DNA from 3 places in the Citricoccus sp. GCM10030269 genome. Region 3 is predicted to be linked to each of the others. Evidence: riboswitches for the same ligand, from Rfam matches in the RefSeq annotation. Region 3 holds a riboswitch; each other region holds the start of a gene.
What was found. A riboswitch is a leader RNA that binds a small molecule or an ion and turns the genes downstream of it on or off. The one in region 3 is predicted to bind S-adenosylmethionine.
Positions count from the first base shown of each region.

Region 1: linked by a shared signal. The riboswitch ahead of ACFQQD_RS11640 (O-acetylhomoserine aminocarboxypropyltransferase/cysteine synthase family protein) and the one ahead of ACFQQD_RS05230 (acyl-CoA dehydrogenase family protein) in region 3 are both predicted to bind S-adenosylmethionine.
Region 2: linked by a shared signal. The riboswitch ahead of ACFQQD_RS13650 (flavin reductase family protein) and the one ahead of ACFQQD_RS05230 (acyl-CoA dehydrogenase family protein) in region 3 are both predicted to bind S-adenosylmethionine.

Region 1 is NZ_JBHTCV010000005.1:960,744-968,037, reverse strand. It holds gene ACFQQD_RS11650 (CPBP family intramembrane glutamic endopeptidase) at 1-627, shown strand, start outside; gene ACFQQD_RS11645 (VOC family protein) at 639-1,295, opposite strand; SAM riboswitch class IV at 1,427-1,541, shown strand; gene ACFQQD_RS11640 (O-acetylhomoserine aminocarboxypropyltransferase/cysteine synthase family protein) at 1,613-2,977, shown strand; gene ACFQQD_RS11635 (homoserine O-acetyltransferase) at 2,994-4,115, shown strand; gene ACFQQD_RS11630 (SGNH/GDSL hydrolase family protein) at 4,138-5,079, opposite strand; gene ACFQQD_RS11625 (alpha/beta hydrolase) at 5,139-5,843, shown strand; gene ACFQQD_RS11620 (RNA-binding S4 domain-containing protein) at 5,858-6,112, opposite strand; gene ACFQQD_RS11615 (glycine--tRNA ligase) at 6,221-7,294, shown strand, end outside.
Region 2 is NZ_JBHTCV010000006.1:136,692-143,985, reverse strand. It holds gene ACFQQD_RS13660 (mechanosensitive ion channel family protein) at 1-703, opposite strand, end outside; gene hisD (histidinol dehydrogenase) at 797-2,104, shown strand; SAM riboswitch class IV at 2,238-2,357, shown strand; gene ACFQQD_RS13650 (flavin reductase family protein) at 2,429-2,974, shown strand; gene ACFQQD_RS13645 (RNA-binding S4 domain-containing protein) at 2,996-3,385, shown strand; gene ACFQQD_RS13640 (cold-shock protein) at 3,660-3,863, shown strand; gene ACFQQD_RS13635 (aldo/keto reductase family protein) at 3,983-4,984, shown strand; gene ACFQQD_RS13630 (Ig-like domain-containing protein) at 5,176-6,363, shown strand; gene ACFQQD_RS13625 (hypothetical protein) at 6,439-6,696, shown strand; gene ACFQQD_RS13620 (serine hydrolase domain-containing protein) at 6,684-7,294, opposite strand, start outside.
Region 3 is NZ_JBHTCV010000002.1:458,136-465,429, forward strand. It holds gene ACFQQD_RS05215 (bifunctional sugar phosphate isomerase/epimerase/4-hydroxyphenylpyruvate dioxygenase family protein) at 1-804, shown strand, start outside; gene ACFQQD_RS05220 (DHA2 family efflux MFS transporter permease subunit) at 871-2,373, opposite strand; gene ACFQQD_RS05225 (tannase/feruloyl esterase family alpha/beta hydrolase) at 2,616-4,835, opposite strand; SAM riboswitch class I at 5,015-5,110, shown strand; gene ACFQQD_RS05230 (acyl-CoA dehydrogenase family protein) at 5,208-6,503, shown strand; gene ACFQQD_RS05235 (MFS transporter) at 6,500-7,294, shown strand, end outside.

The DNA of each region.
Region 1 (7,294 bases), on a different contig from region 3:
TATCAGGTGCTGGACATTGGTTTCGCTCTGGTCCCCGTGCTGCTCGTGATGCACTTGGTATGGATTCGCGGCCGCAATCCCTTCCGCACCTTCGGACTGGATTTTCGCCGGCCGGGCCGGGATCTCGCGTGGGGGATCGGACTGTTCGTGGCGATGGGCCTGGGCACGCTCGCCGTCTACGCCGCCGGCCGTGCCGCCGGAGTCACGACGGCCATCGTCGGCAGCGATCTGAACGAGTACTGGTGGACCACCCCGGTGCTGCTGTTCTCCGCGCTGCGGCACGGTCTGCTGGAAGAGATCATCGTGGTGGCCTGGCTGTTCGACCGGCTCGGGTACCTGCAGCAGCTGCGGGCGGGATTCGGTGAGCTGCGCACGTGGGCCAGCGGCGCCGTCGTGCCTGGTCATCCGGTAACCGTGCTGGTGGGGTGTGCGATCCTGCGGGGCACCTACCACCTCTACCAGGGGGCGGGGCCAGGGATCGGCAATCTGATCATGGGGCTGATCTTCGGCGCGGTGTATCTGCGGTACCGACGCGTGATGCCACTGGTCGTGGCGCATTTCCTCTTGGACGCGACCGGCTTCGTGGCCTACCCCCTGTTGGCCGAGCTGGGCCTGTTCGGCACTTAACTACCCCAACGTCAGATGGTGACGTTGCCCTTCGGGGTGTCGAAGGTGACGGAGAGGATGCCCGGGGTGCCGGAGGGTGCCTCGTACTCCACGTTGAGGTCCTGGACCCGCTCCTGAGGATCGTCCAGCCCCAGCCAGTCGCGGACGCGCTCGCGAGATCCGGCGATGGTGATGCAGGACAATTCCGCCTGCGGCTCGGCGGCCAGCGAGGGATGCAGGTCCTCCGTGCCGTCGTCCCAGCGGAGCAGATAGGGCACCTGGGGGTCCGCGATGAGACCCTTGATGCCGATCTGGCGCCAGGTCAGTTCGCGGCCATCCGGGAACTTGCGGTTACCGGGCACAGACTGACGGCCCAGGCGCTCTTCGAACGGTCCGAGGTCGTCGACGGTGACGCACCAGCCCATCCAGCCGCCGCCCATTTCAGAGCGAGCACGGACAGCCTGGCCGAACGGGGCCTTCTCCGAGGAGGGGTGGTCCAGAACTTCAACCACCTCGAGGTACTGCCGGTTGCGCAGCGGGAAAATCGCGTTGCGCGTCCCGAAACGGGGGTGAACTCCGCCCTTGACCCGTTCGATGCCCAGGGCATCGGCCAGGCGGGCCACCGTGGCGGTGAGCCCTTCATCGGGTCCAACGGCGTACGAGACGTGATCCAGGCGCATCATGTGCATATCGTCGCACTTTCTCGCGGGGTGAATTGGTTAGGTTAACCTCACTCGACATGACGGGCGGAATGACAGCCGGATGACCGGCGATGACGGCGGGGATGAAACGGTGCGGAGGATCTGGCAAACTGGGCCCAGGTCATGAGCGCCAGCATTGAGCCCCGGCTTGCTGGCCGGCAACCCTCCAGCTCGCGGTGGGGTGCCCCGGGTGAAGACCAGGCAGGTGCCAACCGGCACCGGCAAGCGCGGGCCACCATGCCGGCATGGACTGCACCACGTCAGTCGGCACCAGTGGGTGGCCCTGGATAGACAGGAGCCGTCAGATGACTGAGACCCCGAACACGCCAGACAACACCCCCGACGCCGACCCCCAGAGCGAGTGGGGCTTCGAGACCCGTCAACTCCACGCGGGGATCCCGGAGGAGAATGCCTTCGGGGCCACCGTGCTGCCGATCATTCAGTCGAACTCCTTCGACTTCCCAAGCGCCGACGTCGCCGCGGATCGCTTCGCGCTGAAGGACCTCGGTCCCATCTACTCGCGCATCGGCAACCCGACCCAGGAAGCCGTCGAGGGCAAGATCGCCGCACTCGAGGGTGGCGTTGGTGCCCTGCTGCTCGCCTCGGGGCAGGCCGCCACCACCTTCTCGGTGCTCAACCTGGCCGGTGCCGGAGACCACATCGTGGTCTCGGCCTCCCTCTACGGCGGCACTCAGAACCTGTTCAAGCACACGTTGGCCAAGATCGGCATCACCACCACCTTCGTTCAGGATCCGGACGATCAAGACGAGTGGAAAAATGCCATCCAGGACAACACCAAGGCTCTCTTCGGGGAGACCCTGGGCAACCCCCGCGGTGACGTGATGGACGTCCGCGCCATCGCCGACCTGGCCCACGACGCCGGTCTGCCGCTGATCGTGGACAACACCCTGGCCACGCCGTACCTGCTGCGCCCGATCGAGCACGGAGCGGACATCGTGGTGCACTCGGCCACCAAGTACCTCGGCGGCCACGCGGCGGCCATGGGCGGGGCGATCGTGGACGCGGGCACCTTCGACTTCGCCTCACAGCCGGAGCGCTACCCCGGATTCAACACCCCGGATGAGAGCTACAACGGAATCGTGTTCGCCCGTGACCTCGGCGTCAACGGCATCCTCGGCGCCAATCTGGCGTTCGTGCTCAAGGCCCGGGTGCAGCTGCTGCGTGACTACGGCAGTGCCATCAGTCCCTTCAACGCCTTCCTCATCAACCTGGGTCTGGAGACACTGTCTCTGCGGATGGAGCGCCAGGTCTCCAACGCGCGGCGCGTGGCGGAGTACCTCGACGGGCACGCCCTGGTCGAGACCGTGATCTATCCGGGCCTGGAGTCCAGCCCCTGGCACGACCTCGCGAAGCGATACCTCCCGGACGGTCCCGCCGGTTTCGTCTCGTTCGAGATCGCCGGCGGACGTGAGGCCGGGGCGCGGTTCGTGGATGCGCTGCGTCTGCACCACCACGTGGCCAACATCGGAGATGTGCGTTCACTGGTCATTCATCCCGCCTCGACCACGCACTCGCAGCTCTCCGAGGACGAACAGCGTGCCGCCGGCGTCACCCCCGGACTGATCCGGTTGTCCGTGGGCATCGAGAGCATCGATGACATCCTCGCCGATCTGGACAACGGCTTCGCCGCTGCAGACGTGAGCGCCTAGGGCCGGAGCCATCCGCATGACTACCATCACCCCTCAGCGATCCGGCACAGGTTTGGCCGACGGCGGCCTGCACTCCTTGCGGACCGGTGCCTTCGACTTCGAGTCCGGGGGTCACCTGCCCGCCGTGGACATCGCCTACGAGACGTGGGGCACGCTCAACGCTCAGAAGTCGAACGCCGTACTGCTGCTGCATGCCCTCACGGGTTCGACCCATGTGGCCTCGTCCTCCGAGATTCCGGAGGACGGCTGGTGGGAAGGCATGGTCGGTCCGGGCCGCCCGATCGACACGGACACCTGGTTCGTGGTGGCGCCGAACATCCTCGGTGGCTGCTACGGGACGACCGGGCCGTCGTCGTTGGATCCGGACGGGACCCCCTGGGGGTCGCGGTTCCCGTTCACGACCATCCGGGACTCCGTGCGCGCCGAGGTCCGGCTCGCGGACGCCCTGGGCATCGAGCGGTGGCAGGCCGTCATCGGTGGCTCCATGGGCGGCGCTCGAGCCCTGGAGTGGGCTGCCACCTACCCCGAACGGGTCGCGGGGATGGGCGTCATCGCCTGCGGCGCCCACTCCACCGCCGAGCAGATCGCCTTCGCGCAAGCGCAGATCCAAGCCATCACCCTGGATCCGAACTTCCGCGGCGGGGACTACTACGGAGGCCCGACGCCGGACGGCGGCCTGGGCATCGCCCGCAAGATCGCCCACATCACCTACCGGTCCGAACCGGACATCGGGGAGCGGTTCGGCCGTAAACCGCAACTGGACGAAGACCCTTTCGGGGATCCGGTCTGTCGCCATGGCCGCTACCAGATTGAGTCGTATCTGGACTATCAGGCGGCCAAACTGGCCAAGCGGTTCGACGCCAACAGCTATCGGGTGCTGACCGAGGCCCTGATGAGTCACGACGTCTCTCGCGGCCGCGGTGCGGAGTCATCCGTGCTGGCGGAGATCGAGGCGGCGCCGTTCATCGCCGCCGTCGAGTCCGACCGGCTGTATTTTCCGGTGCAGTCGGAGAACCTCGCCCGTCAATTGCCGGGCGAGGTGACGGTGCACATGATCGACTCGGCCGTAGGCCATGACGGCTTTCTGACCGACATGGAGCAGCTCGGTGAAGCGCTGCGGCGAGATCTCGGGCTGTAGAGCTCGAACTGCAGGACTCGAGCTAGTCCTCCGGGCCGACCCGCCGGACCGCGGTCTCGTCGGCGGAGGTGGAGCCGGGCGGCATCGGATGCCCGAACATGGGCTCGGCCAAAGGCCGTTTCGGTCCGAGGCCGTCGCCCGAGGATTGGCGGCGCAGGTGCCGTAGCACCCAGGGCATCAGGTGTTCACGGGCCCATAGCGCGTCCTCAGCCCGGACCCGCCGCCAGGTGCGAGGCACGGTGGCTTTGGGCTGCAGCGGTACCAGATCGTGGGGGACGTTGAGGGTCTCCAGTACCATCGCGGCGATGGTGTGGTGGCCCGTGGGGGAGAAGTGCAGCCGGTCCGGCGCCCACATCTCCGGACGGGTGAGGTCGCGCAGCGCCCAGAGGTCAGCTACCAGCGCATCATGCCGCAGGGCCACCGCGTGGACGTTCTCGTTGTAGATGGCGACCTTGCCCCGGATGCGGCCCATCACGGGGGTGTCCCGGATGTCCGGACCGGTGAACAGCACCACGGTGGCTCCCGTGGTGGACAGGTGAGAGATCAGCTCATCCAGCCGGAGGGCAATGGCGTCCGGGTCGCCGCCGGGACGGATGACGTCGTTCCCGCCGGCGCAGACGGTGATCAGGTCCGGAGTCAGCTCCAATGCCGCCTCGGTCTGCTCGGCGATGATCTGATTGATCAGGCGCCCGCGAACGGCCAGGTTGGCGTAGGAGAAGTCCTCCTCGTCCGGGACCCGGTGTGCCAGTTCCTCGGCCACTCGATCGGCCCAACCGCGGTGGTAGCCCGGCCGGTCGGGGTCCGGGTCTCCGATGCCCTCCGTGAAGGAATCGCCGAGTGCCACATACCGGCGCCAGGGATGGACCGGGTGCAGTGGAGCCGAGCCCTCAGCGGAAGATTCGGATGCATCAGTGGTGACGGATGTGGCCGTGGTGACAGCAGAGTCCGGGGAGAAAGACACCATTCCTTGATCCTAGAGGCACCGGTTGTCCGCCGGAGGGACAGGACCTCTACCCTGTGACTATGACTGACACCGCAGCCCAGCCCCTTGCCCCGTACGTCCGCTGGTCCCGGCCCGAAGCCGAGCGCGACGGCACTCATCTGTTGGTGCTGCTGCACGGCTACGGAGCCGATGAGAACGATCTGTTCGGTTTGGTTCCCGAGCTGCCGGACAAGTTCACCATCGCCTCCGTGCGGGCCCCCCTGGCCATGGAGCCCAGTGGCTACACGTGGTTCCCGGTGTCCTCCACCATGCAGGCCTCCCCACTGGCGGTCCGCGCGGCCATCGAGGACCTCCAGGAATGGGTCGCGACTCAGCGGCCGAACTTCGCCAGTACCTCCCTGCTGGGATTCTCGATGGGCATGGCCATGGCCACCTCATTGCTGCGCCGGGAACCCGAGGCCTATGCGTGCCTGGTCGGCCTGTCCGGATTCGTCGTGGACCCGGCGGCCGACCCGGAGACGTCCCCGGAATCAGCCGCAGAATCCACCACCGGCCCGCTCGCCGGCTTCTTCCAGGACGAGCAGGTCAAGGCGCTCAAGCCGAAGGTGTTCTGGGGGCGTGATCAAGAGGACCCGATCATCTCGGCGGACAAGGTCGAATACACCCATGCCTGGATGAACGAGCATGTGAACCTGACCAAGGTGCTCTACGCCGGCATCGGACACAGCATCGGACCCCAGGAGCTGCGCCACGTGGGGGAGTTCCTCGACTACATCGTCACGTAGCAGTCACTCAGCTGTCACGTCGCCGGGACCACGGTCATGGTCTCACCGGAGAACTCGATGACATCTCCGTGGTGCAGTTGGCGTCCCCGCCGGGTCTCGGGTTCGCCGTTGACCTGGACCAGTCCGGCGTCGATGACCTCGCGCGCATCAGCGCCGTCCTCCACGAGGTTGGCCAGCTTCAGAGCCTGACCGAGGCGGATCATCTCATCGCGGATCTCCAGGGGCATGGTGGGGTGGCCAGGGTCTTCGGAAGCCGGCTGTTCTGACATGGTCCTAGACTAGGCCGGTAACCCTCACCAGTACGCATAACCGAAGTGCGCTGACCGCTGCCAGCGGCCCAGTATCAGACACGGATATCAGACGGATGTGATGCCTCCATGGCCCCCAAGACCACCCTCGAGACGGTCATCTCCCTGGCGAAGCGACGTGGCTTCGTCTTCCAGGCCGGAGAGATCTACGGCGGCTCACGCTCGGCGTGGGATTACGGGCCGTTGGGCGTGGAGCTCAAGGACAACATCAAGACCCAGTGGTGGAACACCTTCGTGCGCGGCCGCGAAGACATGGTCGGACTGGACTCGGCCATCATCCTGCCCTCGGCGGTGTGGCAGGCCTCCGGGCACGTGGACACCTTCACGGACCCGCTGGTCGAGTGCACCTCCTGCCACAAACGCCAGCGCCAGGACCACTTGATCGAGGGATTCGTGGCCAAGAAGGGCCGTCCGCCGAGCGGCGGAGTCGGCGGCATGGACGAGATCGTCTGCCCGGACTGCGGAACCCGCGGGGCCTGGACCGAACCGCAGATGTTCTCCGGGCTGATGAAGACCTACCTGGGGCCCGTGGACAACGAGGAAGGCCTGCACTACCTCCGGCCGGAGACCGCGCAGGGCATCTTCGTGAACTTCCTCAACGTGGTCAACGCCTCCCGCCGCAAGCCTCCGTTCGGCATCGGCCAGATCGGCAAGGCGTTCCGCAACGAGATCACCCCGGGCAACTTCATCTTCCGCACCCGCGAGTTCGAGCAGATGGAGATCGAGTACTTCTCTCATCCCGACGCGGTCACCGAGCACTTCGACGACTGGGTCGAGGCGTGTTGGAACTGGTTCACGGACCTCGGCATCAATCCCGACCACATGCGCCGCTTCGATGTGCCGGACGGTGAACGCGCCCACTATTCCGATGCCACGATCGACATCGAGTACAAGTTCGGCTTCGCCGGCTCCGAATGGGGCGAGCTGATGGGCATCGCCAACCGCACCGACTTCGACCTGAACTCGCACACTTCAGCCTCCGGCACCAAGATGCAGTACTTCGATCAGGCCACCGGCGAGCGCTATACCCCGTACGTGATTGAGCCGAGCTTCGGGCTGACCCGCTCCATGATGGCCTTCCTGGTCGACTCCTACCGCGAAGAGGAGGCGCCCAACACCAAGGGCGGCACCGACGTGCGGACC
Region 2 (7,294 bases), on a different contig from region 3:
ACATGTTGGTCAGCGTGGACTGGACCGCCAGGCCGGCCACCACGGAGAGCACACCTGCCGAAGCCAGCAGACCGGCGCCGACCGCGCGAACCGACGGGATCGTCAACAGCACGACGGAGACGGCGATGACGATGATCACCGCGTTCAGCACCCGGCGCAGCAGCACAGTCTGCGTACGGATCTTGCGGTCGCGCCGGTCCTCCAACTCATCGGAGGCGTACCTGTCCAGCAAGCGTTCCTCGACGATCCTCACCACCCGTAGGGCCAGCCACGCCAGGGCACCGATCACCCCGGCCAGCAGCAAGAAACTCACGCCGTTGAACCACGGGTAGTCGGAGGCCGTGAGCCCCAGGGCGATGCGCGTGGCCAGCAGAGCCGCGGCCAGGCCCAGGGGAACGCGGCAGCGGCCCACCTGATCGCGGAGCCCGGGCCGGCGGCGCAGCACCACACTGCTCAGCAACCAGGCTGCGGTCACCACCAGCAGCGCGATGACCACCGAGATCGCCACCGTGGAGACAATGCCCCAGAACGGCCCCAGCGAGTCGACGGCGCCCCGGGCCCCGTCCTGGACGGTGTCAGGGACATTCCCGGAGATGTCTTCGGGAACTGCGCTGGATTCCGTCGACAGTTCGGCCGTCGTGGCCAGCACCGTGTGAGGCACGACGGAGGCAGACAGGTCTGCGAACGAGGACAATTTCGGCATGTCTCCAGTCTGACATCCAGGACTTTGTCGAACCTGAACGGGTGGAGAATGGACGCTGAACCACACACCGGCGGAACACACAGGAGCCCCTACATGCTTTCGACCACGGACCTGCGCGGCCGCATTGTCGACCCTGCCACCGTGCTGCCCCGCGCTGAACTCGACGTGGCCAGCGCCGTCCCGAAGGTGATGCCAATCCTGGACCGCGTCCGCACCGAGGGCGTCCGGGCCGTGCTGGACCTCGGCGAACAGTTCGACGGGATCCGGCCGCCGTCGTTGCGGGTGCCGGCCGAGGCCATCGCTGAAGCACTCGAGTCGCTGGACCCCTCGGTGCGGACCGCCCTGGAGGAGTCCATCTCCCGTGCCCGGAAGGTCCACGCCGCACAGCTGCCCCCGGATTCCGAAGTGGAATTGGGCGAGGGCGCCATCGTGGAGAACCGCTGGATGCCCGTGCACCGCGTGGGCCTGTATGTGCCCGGCGGCCGCGCCGTCTATCCCTCCTCCGTGGTGATGAACGTGGTTCCGGCCCAAGCAGCCGGCGTCGCCTCTCTCGCCGTGGCGTCCCCGCCGCAGAAAGACTTCGACGGACGGCCGCACCCGGCGATTCTTGCCGCGTGTGCGCTCCTCGGCGTGGACGAGGTCTACGCCGCCGGCGGCGCCCAAGCGGTGGCCATGTTCGCCTACGGCGTGAACGACGACGACGGCGCCCGGGCCTGCGCCCCCGTCGACCTGGTGACGGGGCCGGGCAACATCTTCGTGGCCGCGGCCAAGCGCGCCCTGCTGGGCACCATCGGCATCGACGCCGAAGCGGGCCCGACCGAGATCGCCGTGCTGGCCGACGGAACCGCCGACGCCCGCTGGGTGGCCGCGGACCTGATCAGCCAGGCCGAACACGATCCGATGGCCGGCTCAGTGCTCATCACCACCTCCCCAGAGTTGGCCCGGGACGTGGTGGCCGAGATCGATCGTCAGGTTCCCGGCTCCTTCCACGAGGAGCAGATCCGCCAGGCCCTGGGCGGTCCTCAGTCCGGGATCCTGCTGGTCCAGACCGTGGACGAGGCACTGGCCGTGGCCGACGCCTATGCCGCCGAGCACCTCGAGATCCACACCGTCCATCCGCTAGAGACGGCTCGTCGGGTGAAGAACGCCGGCGCCATCTTCGTGGGCCCCCACTCCCCCGTGCCCCTGGGCGATTACTCGTCCGGCTCCAACCACGTGTTGCCCACAGGCGGATCGGCCCGCCATTCTTCCGGTCTGAGCACGGTCAGCTTCCTGCGCCTGCAGCAGCTCATCCGCTATGAGGAGACCGCGCTGAAGGAACTGGACACCACCATCTCCGCGCTGGCGAAGGCCGAGGGACTTCCCGCCCACGGCCACGCCGTATCGCTGCGTTTCCAGTAGGTATGAATAGTGGCGTAGTGGGGCAGGTGGTGGGCCAGCAGGGCAGCTGGTCTCAGGAAAAACATGTCACGGGAGTTCACAGTTCGCGGAAGTCTTTGACCCTCACAGAACGGCGTCGATACGCTGGGGCCGGAATCACGAGTTCCCGCTGTTACAGCCCTGGCTTGCGGGACGGCAACCCTCTTCACGCAGTAGTGGGGTGCTCCAGGTGAGGATTCGGCCCTCCGGATGCCCCGGCGGGCAAGTACCGCGTTTCTGCTGGTGCCCTGGGGATTAGCCCGAGGTGCGCTCCCCGTCAGATTCGCTATTGATCGGAGGACCGACATGACCGCACTGGCAACCAACGACTTCCACCGCCCTGCCGATCTCGATCAGGATCTGTCCACCCAGACCCTACGGACGGCCTTCTCCCACTTCCCCTCCGGCGTCGCTGCCCTGGCCGGCATTGCCAACGGCGTCAAGGAGGGGTTGGTGGCCTCGTCCTTCACCGTGGGCGTCTCACTCGAACCGGCCTTGGTGTCCTTCGCCGTCCAGAACACCTCCCGCACGTGGCCCCGGCTGAAGCAGGCTGATCGGATCGGCATCTCGATCCTCGGTGAGGACCACACCATGGTCTGCCGTCAGCTGGCGTCCAAGGACGGCGACCGTTTCGCCGGCCTGGACATCCGCGCCAACGACCACGGCGCGCTCTTCCTGGACGGGGCGGCCCTGTGGCTGGACACCACCGTCTACTCCGAACTGCCGGCCGGTGACCACAAGATGGTGCTGTTGGAGGTTCACGGAGTGCACGACCACTCCTCCGAGTATGAGCCGCTGGTCTTCCACCGCTCGGCTTTCCGCAACCTGCGCACCGCCGAGGGCAATCAGTAATCCGCCACTAAACTCATCGGCATGCCCGCTGCTCCATCACCCACTCAGGTCCGTCTGGACTCGTGGTTGTGGGGCGTGCGCATGTACAAGACGCGGTCTGCGGCGACGGCGGCCTGCCGTGCCGGGCACGTCCGCCTCAACGGGCAGCCGGCTAAGGCTGCCCAGGCAGTCAAGCCAGGCGACACCATTCGAGTCCGTCAGCCGGGGCGAGAACGGATCCTGGAAGTCACTGGGCTTCTGACCAAACGCGTCGGAGCGGCTGAGGCCGTTCGCCACTACATCGACCACTCCCCCGAGCAGGTTCCCCGAGAGTTCCTCGCGGTTCCCCGGCGCGACCGCGGTACTGGCCGGCCCACCAAACGGGACCGTCGGCAGATGGACAAGCTGCGTGAATGGCCGCCGAGGAGCTGAGTGGCCGGCAGCTGGGCGACCCTCGACCACTCATCGCCCATGCTGCGCTGTGGGCGAATTAACGTCCCGTCAGAGCTGATTTGAAGAAAGGGGTGTTCTACCCCCTCCTTCGTCCCGTACTATAGAAACCAGAAGTAGTAGTAGCAGTAAGTCCGTACCCTTTCGGGCCGGTCAATCTTCGGATTGGACGGGGCGTTGGGAAGCGGTTTCGCACACGCCGCTTCGCCCCCGTCGGAACACTGGCGGGGTAACACCCCAAAGAAAGAGGCTCAACATGGCCACCGGTACCGTCAAGTGGTTCAACGCAGAAAAGGGCTACGGCTTTATTTCTCCGGACGACAACTCCGCTGACATCTTCGTTCACTTCTCCGCCATCGAAGGCAATGGCTTCCGCGAACTGCAGGAAGACCAGAAGGTCGAGTTCGAGGCCCAGCAGGGCCCCAAGGGCATGCAGGCTGCTGCAGTCCGCCCGCTCTGATCGAGCTCGTCTGATTCCTTCAGACTTCTGAACGGCCGCTGTTCCCTCGGGAACAGCGGCCGTTCTCTGTTAAGCCCAGTCCAAGCCCGGTCCGAAGCCATCCGGACTAGGGTGAAACCATGAAATTTCGTTACCTCGGCAACAGCGGACTCAAGATCTCCGAGATCATCTACGGCAATTGGCTCACCCACGGCTCACAGGTCGAGAACGAGACGGCTCATGCCTGCGTGAGGGCTGCCCTCGAACACGGCATCACCAGCTTTGACACCGCCGACGTCTATGCGAATACCAAGGCCGAAACGGTCCTCGGCGAGGCACTGAGGAACGAGCGGCGAGAATCCCTCGAAGTCTTCACGAAGGTCTACTGGCCCACCGGGCCCAAAGGACCCAATGACACCGGCCTGTCCCGCAAGCACATCATGGAGTCGATCAACGGCTCCCTGAAGCGGCTGCAGATGGACTATGTCGACCTCTACCAGGCCCACCGCTATGACGTGGAGACTCCCCTCGAGGAGACCATGCAGGCCTTCGCCGATGTGGTTCGGTCCGGCAAGGCCTTGTACATCGGTGTCTCAGAGTGGCCCGCGGACAAGATCCGAGAGGCCCATGCGATGGCCTCCTCGCTGGGCATCCAGCTGATCTCCAGCCAACCGCAGTACTCAATGCTGTGGCGCGTGATCGAGTCCGAGGTCATCCCCACCTCGGAGGAGCTCGGTCTCTCCCAAATCGTCTGGTCCCCCATGGCCGGCGGCATCCTCACTGGCAAATATCTCCCGGGCCAGCCTGCTCCGGCCGGTTCCCGTGGTGCAGACGAGAGCGGCGCATCGACCATGGCGCACCGCATGACCGACGAGGTCCTGACCGCTGTCCAGAATCTGCGCCCGATCGCCGATGGCTTGGGGTGCACCATGGGCCAGCTCGCCATCGCGTGGGTTCTCGCCAATCCGAATGTCGCCGGAGCGCTGGTCGGTGCCTCTCGGCCGGAACAGATCGTGGAGAACGTCAAGGCCCTGGACATCACCCTGGACAGTGCGGTCCTGGCCGAGATCGACGCGGCCATCGGCCACGTGGTCACCGACGATCCCTCGCGAGTGTCCGTGCCTGAGACCCGGATCGTCTGATCAGACCCGGGTTTCCGCTCGCCTTTCCCGGTCACAGCGTCACGGCGCACCACCATCCGCATGCCGTGATGTTTCTGTGATGTGTACTTTGGGGTTGATCACGGTATGATCACAAATAGCCGGTGTTGCCCGTTTCGGAGGACGGGGCGGGCAACACGGGGCCAAGCGCCATCGAGCCGGGGGGCACCAGCATGACCACCAGGGCACCGGGCTCTGCTAACCCAGGCTCCGTCGATCCCTTTTCTGGTCGCCGCATTTCGCCTGGGCGCCGTCCCCGGCCGGCCCGGATGCTGGCCGCCGTCGCCACCGGGTCTTTGGTGTTGATCGGACCTCTCACCGGCAGTGCTACCGCCACGCCGACGTCGTCTCCGAGTTCCTCGTCGGCACCCTTGCCGTCGTCCTCCGCTGACGCGAACCAGCCCCCGGAGTTCGTCGGCGGGTGTCCGACGCTCATCGCGGATGCCGGCGAGGAAGAATCCCTCAGCTTTCAGGTCCAGGATCCAGACGGCGACCCCGTCACGTTGAGCGCCGGAGTCTCGACGGAGTACGGCCTCCAGCCGAGCGTCTCCGGCCACACCGTCACGTATGAGACGCCGGCTGACGCCACCAACGATGACAGCTTTATAGTCACGGCCGATGACGGCCGCGGCGGCGAAACTCCGTGTGAATTGTGGGTTGACGTCCAACCCTCGTCCGACCCGACACCGACGTCGGATCCGACCGACCCGCCCACGGATCCGTCTCCGGATCCGACGACCAGCCAGCCGGAGCCGACCACCCCGGCGCCACCCGAGCCCACGAGCGTTCCGCCCACCAGTCCCACTCAAGCCCCGACGTCGGACCCAGCACCCACCAGCGCGGAGCCCACCTCAGCACCGACGTCCGGTCCGCCGACCTCGGGAGACGGCGCACCGCCGTCGTCGGCGCCCCAGGGGCCGCCGAACAATGGCGGCGGCAACGGCAGTAGCGGCGGAAATGGCGATGACCAGGCTCCCACTTCTGGCGCTGGAACCCCCACCGGCGGTCCTTCTGACCCGGCGGACACCGACAACTCTTCCGACTCGTCCTCCCCCGACGGCACTGGCGCTGGCACTCCGGGCTCCGGGTCCGGCTCTGGTGGAAACCCCGGCTCCGGTGGCAACGATGGAGACCATGGGGACGGCGAGAACGGTAGCAACGGAGGCGGAGACGCCTCGGACGCCCCCCACTCGCCCTCCACGGACGACGGCGAGACTCCCGCCACGGAGGCCGTGGCTCGTGCCGATCGACTGGCTAACACCGGGGCCACGATCTGGTTGTTCGGCGGCGTGGGGATCATGATGCTGGTCTTGACCGGTCTGGCCTTGATGGCCCTGCCCTTGGGCCATCGCCGGCAGTAGACTGACCGGACGACGCGGCTTCAGGCGGCAGACCCGCCGCTGGTGAAGGGTCGCCCGACATCGAGGAGGTTCACGTTGGCGCGCTACGAAGATGAGCTCGAAGAGCAATTCATCGAAGAACCCGAGAATGACCTGGAGCAGCCCGACGATGGGCGCGACAGCACCACCGACTACGGTTCGTCCGATGATCCGGAGGACCTCGACGCGATTGATCCGCTGCGTCGGGATCGCTTCCTCGTCGACGGAGACGAGAATCTCAACGGCATCCCCGACTACCAGGAGACGGAGACCGCGGACGAGGACACCGAGGGATACTCCGGTCAGTCCCTGTAGTCACCCGCCCGCTGTCCGGGCCGGCCTTCGGACGTGAGTTCCTGAAGGTCACCGAACAGCGTGGCGATCTGTTCGCCCATCTCGACTTGGGTCATCACGATGCTGATCGACCCGTCGGGGTCCACGAAGTAATCGGTGCCGAGGCCTCCGGACCAGCCGAACCGTCCGCGGTGTCGCCCGCCGGTCACCACCGAGACGCCGTACCCCCACCCCGTGTTCTCCCAAAAACCGGGAAAGAAGCTGTCCGGTGTCTTCGCCGCGTCGTCGATGTGGTCGCTTCGCAGTTCGTCCCGCAGCTCCCCTGAGAGGAGCTGTCCCTCGAGGAGCGACTGCAAGAACGCATGGTAATCGGCCACGGTCGAGACCAACTCGGAGTGGCTGACGTCGAAAGGAGCAGGCTCGACGTAGAACCCCTCCCCGGCCGGTTCGGTGTGGTCGAAGCCGGAACGCTCGGCGCCATCCTGTTCGACGCCGATCTTTTCGGCGCCGACCTGCTCGCTGTCGGCTACAGCGTGCCGGAACGCGGCCGGCAACCGGTGGGCTTGATCCCTCGGCACGGTGAATCCCGTATCCGGCATGCCCGCGGGGTCGAAGACCT
Region 3 (7,294 bases):
ACGGCCCACCACGCCCGCGACCTGCATTACCCGCAAGCCTGGCGCGCCAATCGTGCCGACGAGATGGTGTTGCGGGGTGTGCAGGCACCAGACGGGACGGAGGTGTTCCTGGCCCCGAGCGCAGCCGCGCCGCAGTGGGTCCAGGAGTATGGCGCCCGGTCCGGGGAACCGGCCTCGGCCGACGTCGGCAATGGACTGCTCCTGGGCATCGACCACGTCAATTTGGCTCAGCCGTGGCAGTGGTTCGAGGAGGGAGTGCTGTTCTACCGCTCGCTGTTCGGCCTGGAGGCCCAGGTCAGCAACGACGTCGCCTCGCCGCAAGGGCTCGTCCGATCGGAGGTGATGAGGACGCCGGACGGAGCGGTGCGTATTCCGCTCAATCTCATCCCTCACGGCCTGGATCCCGGACGGTCCTCAGACACCCGCACGATCACCAGTCAGATCGATCACGATGAGCTCCGGTTGAAGGCGGCCTACCCGCAGCACGTGGCTTTCCTCGCCACGGATGCCATCGAGGTCGCCCGGCGCGCCCGAGCCCGCGGGCTGCGGATGTTGCCGGTCCCCTCGAACTACTACGAGGACCTGGCGGCACGATTCGATCTGGACACGACCCTGCTGGCCGAGCTGCGCGAGCACGATGTGATGTACGACCGGGACGAGCGCGGAGAGTTCCTGCATTTCTATACCCGCACCGTGGGCACCGTCTTCTTCGAGGTCGTCGAACGCCGCGACGGCTACGACGGCTACGGAGCAGGGTCGGCGCCCGTCCGGCTGGCCGCTCAGTACGACCTGGACCGCCAGTAGGCCCCGACCAGGTGATGCGGGGATCGATCGGACGGGCGCGTCAGATCAACACCGGCCGACTTCGAGTCAGGCGTCGACGGATTCCCGGACCGGGACCGTCTCCTCCTCGGGAGCCGGTACCGACCTGACGAAGAACGAACCCACGAAGGCCACCAGGGAGATGATCGCCCCGGCCACGAGGGCGTTGTGGACGCCGTTCATCAAGGCCTCCGACGGATCGGCGCCGCTCTGCGCACCGGCGAACGTCGCCGTCGCCATGACGGTGATGAACAACGCGGTGCCGGCCGCGCCCGCGACCTGCTGGAACGTGGACATGATGGCACTGCCATGGGAGTAGAGGCGGCGGGGGAGTGCGCCCAGGGCCGCGGTCATCAGTGGTGAGAACATGCAGGACAGTCCCGCGTTGAGCAGCATGTGCCACGCGATGATGGTGACCTGACTCGAGTCGGCGGTCAGCGTGGTCATGCCCCACAAGGCCACGGCCACGATCGCGGACCCCGGAATCACCAGCGGCCGGGCACCGATACGGTCGAAGAGCCGGCCCACGATCAGACCCATCACGCCCATCAACAGTCCGCCGGGCAACAGCATCAGACCGGTGTCCCGAGCGGAGAGTTCCAGGACCTGTTGCAAGTAGATCGGCAAGAGAATCAGCGTGCCGAACATGGCCATCATGCCCGTCATCATCATGCCGAGTGACACGGAGAACGTGCGGGTACGGAACGCCCGGACGTCCAGCAAAGCGTGCTCGCGTAGGCTCAGCTGACGCCAAGTGAACAGTGCCAGAGCCGCGATGCCGATCGTCAGCGGAATCCACGGCGTGACCAGAGCCTGGCCTTCGGCGGCCGAGCCGATGCTGCTCAGGCCGAACACCAGGCCGGCGAAGCCCAGGGCCGAGAGGATGACGGAGAACACGTCCAAGGGCAGTTTCCGCGTTTCAGTGACGTTGCGGATCATCGTCACGCCGAGCAGGAGGGCGATCCCGGCGATGGGCAGCATGGTCCAGAACAGCCAACGCCAGTCGAGGACGTCCAGGATGACGCCGCCGATGGTCGGGCCGGTGGCCGGGGCCACGGCAATGACGATGGAGATCAGGCCCATGGTGCGGCCGCGGCGGCTCGCTGGAATGACGTTGAGCACGGTGGTGAAGAGCAGCGGCAGCATGATGGCCGTACCGATGGCCTGAACGACTCGGCCGAAGATGATCACGAGCAGGGTCGGCGCGAGGCCGGCCAGCAGCGTGCCCAGCAGGAAGCTCGTCATGGCCATGACGAAGACGGTTCGCAAGGGCAAGCGGGTCAGCAGGTAGCCCGTGGTGGGAATGACCACAGCCATGGTCAGCATGAACGCCGTGGTGATCCACTGGACGGTGGACGCGGGGGCCTCGAATTCCACCATCAGATCGGACAGGGCCACGGCCATGACGGTCTCGTTCAGAATCACCACGAAGGCGGCGACCACCAGCAGCCATACGACTCTGGAGGCGCCTTCCGGAACGGTCGGTTCTGTGGCGGTCGGGGAAACAGTGGCTGACGAGTTGTCAGGGTTTTCGGCGGCCGAATTCGACACGGCTGTCCTCTCTCAAAAATCACAAAGGAGCCTGTGGGCCCCGGTTAGCCAACCTCATCCAGTCTGCCCTTATTCCCGTCACCCACCCACGTCGGGGGCAAAATACCGTACTGAGGGCTTGGTCACATCCGTCGCTTGACGCCGAGCGCGGCAACGCCATCCCACCGTCTGGACGGGGGATGGCGTTGCCGACTCTCTCTGCCCGGCTCCGGGCTCCGGGCTCTGGCTCGGGGTGCTGCGCGCTATCCGGCGTCGATGACCCGGTCGTACCGCTGCAAGAAGGCGGAGATCTCACCGCGGGTGATCGGATCGGACTGATTGAAGTTGCCCTGGGTGTCACCGACGGTGATGCCCTGGGAGGCCAGCCAGGTGATCGCGGCGTAGTTCGCCCCGCCCTGATTCAGGTCCTCGAAGGGGCTCGTCCCCGGGGCGGTGTGCTCCGGTTCGGCCAGCCGGTAGAGGAACGCGGCGAACTCTCCACGGGTCACGGACCTGGAGGGCTTGAAGGTGCCGTCAGCGTAGCCGGCGGTCACCCTCTCGGCGGCGGCCCAGGTGATCGGCGTGAAGAAGGCGCCGTTGACGTTGACGTCGTTGAACGGGCTTTCCTCGGGAGTCCTGAAGTCCGGCCGCACGTGGCGGTGGAGGAAGGCGGTGGTCTCACCCCGGGTGACATCGCGATTCTTCTGGAAGGTCCCGTCCGCATACCCCACAGAGATGCCGTTCTCGGCCATCCATTGCACCGGGGCGTAGAACGCAGATCCGGGAGGGTTGTCCGAGAAGGTCGGTCCGTCCTCGGTGCGGTCCACGACGCAGTCGAAGCTCGCCGCCGAGTCCTCGGACCCGGACCCCTGGTACTCGGGCCACGCCGGGTACTGGCACATCGGTCGAGTCCGGTCGGTTCCCTCGTTCGCGTCGACAGCGGTCAGCGTCTGCGGGGCCTGATCTTCCTCAACCCACGAGCTCAGGACTCCGAGGCCGTCCCAGGTGGCGTTGAACGGTCCGAAGCCGTGGCCGAGCCCCGGCACCTTGTAGTACCGGGCGTGATCCGCGAGCTCGTCACCGAACGTCTCCGTCAGCTGTTCCCAGTAGGCGTCCGAGTTGTGGGGGCTGATGAAGTCATCGGCGGTGCCGTGCGTCATGAGCAGCTTGCCACCGCGGTCGAAGAAGGGTTCCAGGCTCACATCCGAGACGTCCGTGATGGCGGCCAGCTCCTGGATGCGGTCCTCCCATTCGGTGGGATCGAACTCCATGGCGTCATAGTCGGGGTCCTGGGTGATGAGGTATTTCACGTTGGCTGCCCCGACGCTGTAGAGAAGACCCTCGGTGCCGGAGAGCGGATTGGACGGCTGGGGCGCGGAACCGAAGGTGGACCGCTGCCACAGGGCGCCCTCCAGGATCGGCCAGCGCCCGAACTCGGTCATGCCGGCGATCTCGATGCCGGGTGTATAGGGCGAATTGACCGTGTCAATCGCCTGGAGCTGTTCCGGTGTCAGGCATCGGTCCTCGTCGGTGGCGCCGGCTTCGCAGCCCAGCAGGTCCTCGACCGTATCGACGGTCATGACCTCGTTACATCCGGCCACGTTGGAGATGACGCCGTCCACGACACCGTCGAGCTCAACGGTGTCGCACACCTCATAGACGGTGTCCGTCAGTAGCTTGGTGTCTTCCGGGCTGAGCCAGGCCTTCCCGCCTTCCGCGTACATCGCACGGCCGACGTTGAGGGAGGACAAGTGCAGCATCATGACGTTGTACGCCGGGTAGTTGGCCACCACGCCCTCGTAGTCGTCGGGGTACCGCGCCGCGGCGTCGAGTGCCTCGTGCCCACCCTGCGAGCCGCCGATGAAGTAGGCGTAGTCCGATTCCTGTCCGTAGTACTCCTCCATGAGTACCTCGGAGACATCGTGGGCCTTCTTGATGGACCACAGCCCGTAGTCCTTCAACGACTCCTCGTTGAGGGCGAACTCAGCATCGAAACCACCTCCGGATTCATGCCCGCCGTCCGATCCGAGCGTCGTGTATCCCTGAGCCAGTGGGGTCTCGAGGTCGAGCGGCTGCAGGTTGTGGCGCCCGGTGCCGCTGACCAGGGTCCCGTTGAACGCCCCGCCCCCGAACTGCAGCGATTTTCCGTTCCAGTCGTCCGGCAGGTTCACCTGGAACCTCACGCCGGGGGCTTCCGGGTCGACCGGCAGCGTGCGGCCATTGACCTTGCAGTAGGATCCGTCCGTCTCATCGGAGACGGCTTCGGCGCTCTCGACGACGGCACCGGTCGTGGGGACGCCGATCTGGCCGGCGTCGATCTCGAGTCCCGTCAAGGCGGAGCATTGTTCGGCGCCGGCCTGTGCTGCATCGCCCGAACCTGGGCTCGTGCTGGCGTGGGCGGGGGCCGCGAACCCCGTCACCACCAATGAGGCCGCTGCCACGGTGCACGCCAACCGGCGCACTCGGCGGGTGAATGTGGACATGATGAACTCCCCTTCACGATGACTGTCAGCTCAGTCTTAGGTGACACTCAGGGTGTGTCAAGGGTCACACCCCAGTGCCGCCACAACGGGTTTGACGAGAACGGGCTTGGCGAGGAGGTGTGAAGTGATGTGACACTTGCCACGGGCGGCCGTCCTCCGTGAGCACTAGTCTGTCCGGGTAACCATCCAGAGCGGCTGAGAGACCTGGCTCGTTGACGCCGCAGCAACCCGTGGGATGTCCCGCAGACGGGTGCTACTGCCAGGACCGATGGATAGTCCACGGCCCCTTGAGAGGTGGACGACCTTCGCCCCCTGGCGATGCAGTCGTGCGCTCGGCTGAGGATTCCTTCGGTAGACCGAAAGGACCGCCGAATGACCGCCACACCGACCACCGGCATCGCCGTGACCGAGGGCAGGAACCTCGGCGCGGCTCTGCCGACCCAGTACCCCGAACTCCGACAGCACTTCCAGGCGCTCTTCGAGGAGATCGCCGCCGGTTCGCTCCAGAGGGATCTCGAGCGCGAACTGCCTTTCGACGTCATCCGGAAACTGGACGACGCCGGATTCGGCACCTTGCGCGTGCCCGCCGCCCACGGCGGCCCCGGAGTCAGTATCGAAGACTTCCTGCACCTGCTGGTCGACTTGGCCGAAGCCGACGCGAACGTGGCCCACATCTACCGCTCGCACTACGGCTTCCTGGAGTCGCTCCGGTTCCAGCCGCGGCAGATCCAGGAGGCCTGGTACCCGCGAGTGCTGGCCGGAGCGACAGTCGGCAACGCCTCCACCGAGAAGGGCGGCAACAGTCTGGGCACACTCAACACGGTGCTCCGTCAGGGACCGGACGGCGCGGTGCTCAGCGGGCAGAAGTACTATGCGACCGCCTCGATCTTCTCCGACTACACCCGGGTCTCCGCCGCCTTGGTGGATGACCAGGGTGAGCCGGTCACCGGCCGGCGTTTCGCCGTCGTCGCCACCGACGCTGAGGGCGTGAGCCTGGAGGACGACTGGGACGGCTTCGGCCAGAAGCTCACCGGAACGGGGACGGCGACGTTCGAGAATGTCCCGGTCGGTGAGGATGGCGTTCTGGACCGGGTGGCGGGTTCGCCGGAGGCCATCCACGAGGCGGCCTTCTTCCAACTCGTCCTGCTCAGCGTGATCGCCGGCATCGCCAAGGCCGCTCAGCGAGACACGGTGAGCACCATTCAGTCCCGCAAGCGCACTTTCAACACCGGTTCCGGACTGCCGTTCCGCGAGGATCCGCTGATTCAGGAAGCGGCCGGACGCATCGCCGCCAAGGCGTACACCGCCGAGGCAACAGTCCTGCATGCCGCCCGAGCGCTCGATGACGGCATCGCCGCCGCCGAAGCAGCCAGCGCCGACCGGCCGGAATTCACCGGGGAGATCCCCACAGCGTTGCATTGGTCCGAGCTGGCCGTCGAGCACGCCATGATCACCGTTCCCGAGTTGGGCATCGGTGCCGCTCAGGACCTGTTCCTGACCGTGGGCGCCTCGGCCACCTCCACGCGGAAGGGACTCGACCGGCACTGGCGCAACGCCCAGACGGTGGCCACACACAATCCCATCGCCTTCCGGGCCCGCGCCATCGGCGACTATCTCATCAACGGCACTCTGCCCGAGGGTCTGAATGCGATCGGGGACGCCCGATGAGCGGCGCTCCGGAAACAGTGGCTCCCGGGGCCCGCCGCGGGCTGCTGGACGGCAAGAAGCGGGTCCTCGCCTCCGCGGTCGCTGGAACCACCGTGGAGTGGTACGACTTCTATCTCTACGGCATGGCCGCGGCCCTCGTGTTTAACGTGCAGTACTTTCCCGGCTACACCGAGCTGGGGGCCACTCTGGCCTCCTTCGCCACTCTCGCGGTCGGGGTCATCATGCGGCCTCTCGGCGGTGTGATCGCCGGACACCTGGGTGACCGGCTGGGACGCAAGGCCCTGCTGGTCGGCTCGCTGCTGCTGATGGGTGTCGCCTCCACGCTGATCGGCATGCTGCCCACCTTCGACCAGATCGGCTGGTGGGCGGTAGCCGGATTGCTGTTGCTGCGTTGCCTGCAGGGCATCTCCGCAGGAGCCGAATGGGGCGGTGCCGCGCTCCTGTCCGTCGAACACGCCCCGGACCACCGGCGAGGATTCTTCGGATCGTTCACGCAGGTCGGTTCGTCGGCCGGCATGCTCCTGGCCACCGGCGCGTTCGCCCTGGTCCAGATGACCACCACGGACGAGCAGTTCGCTGAGTACGGCTGGCGTCTGCCCTTCCTGGCCTCAGCAGTCCTGGTCGTCATCGGCCTGGTGATTCGGCTGGGCGTCGAGGACTCTCAGGAATTCCGCGAACACCGCACCTCCGGAACCGTCGCCTCATGGCCGGTGGCCGAAGTGCTGCGCCACCACTGGCGGCCGGTGCTCGTCACGGCGGGACTGCGGTTGGCCCAGAACGGCGTGTACTAC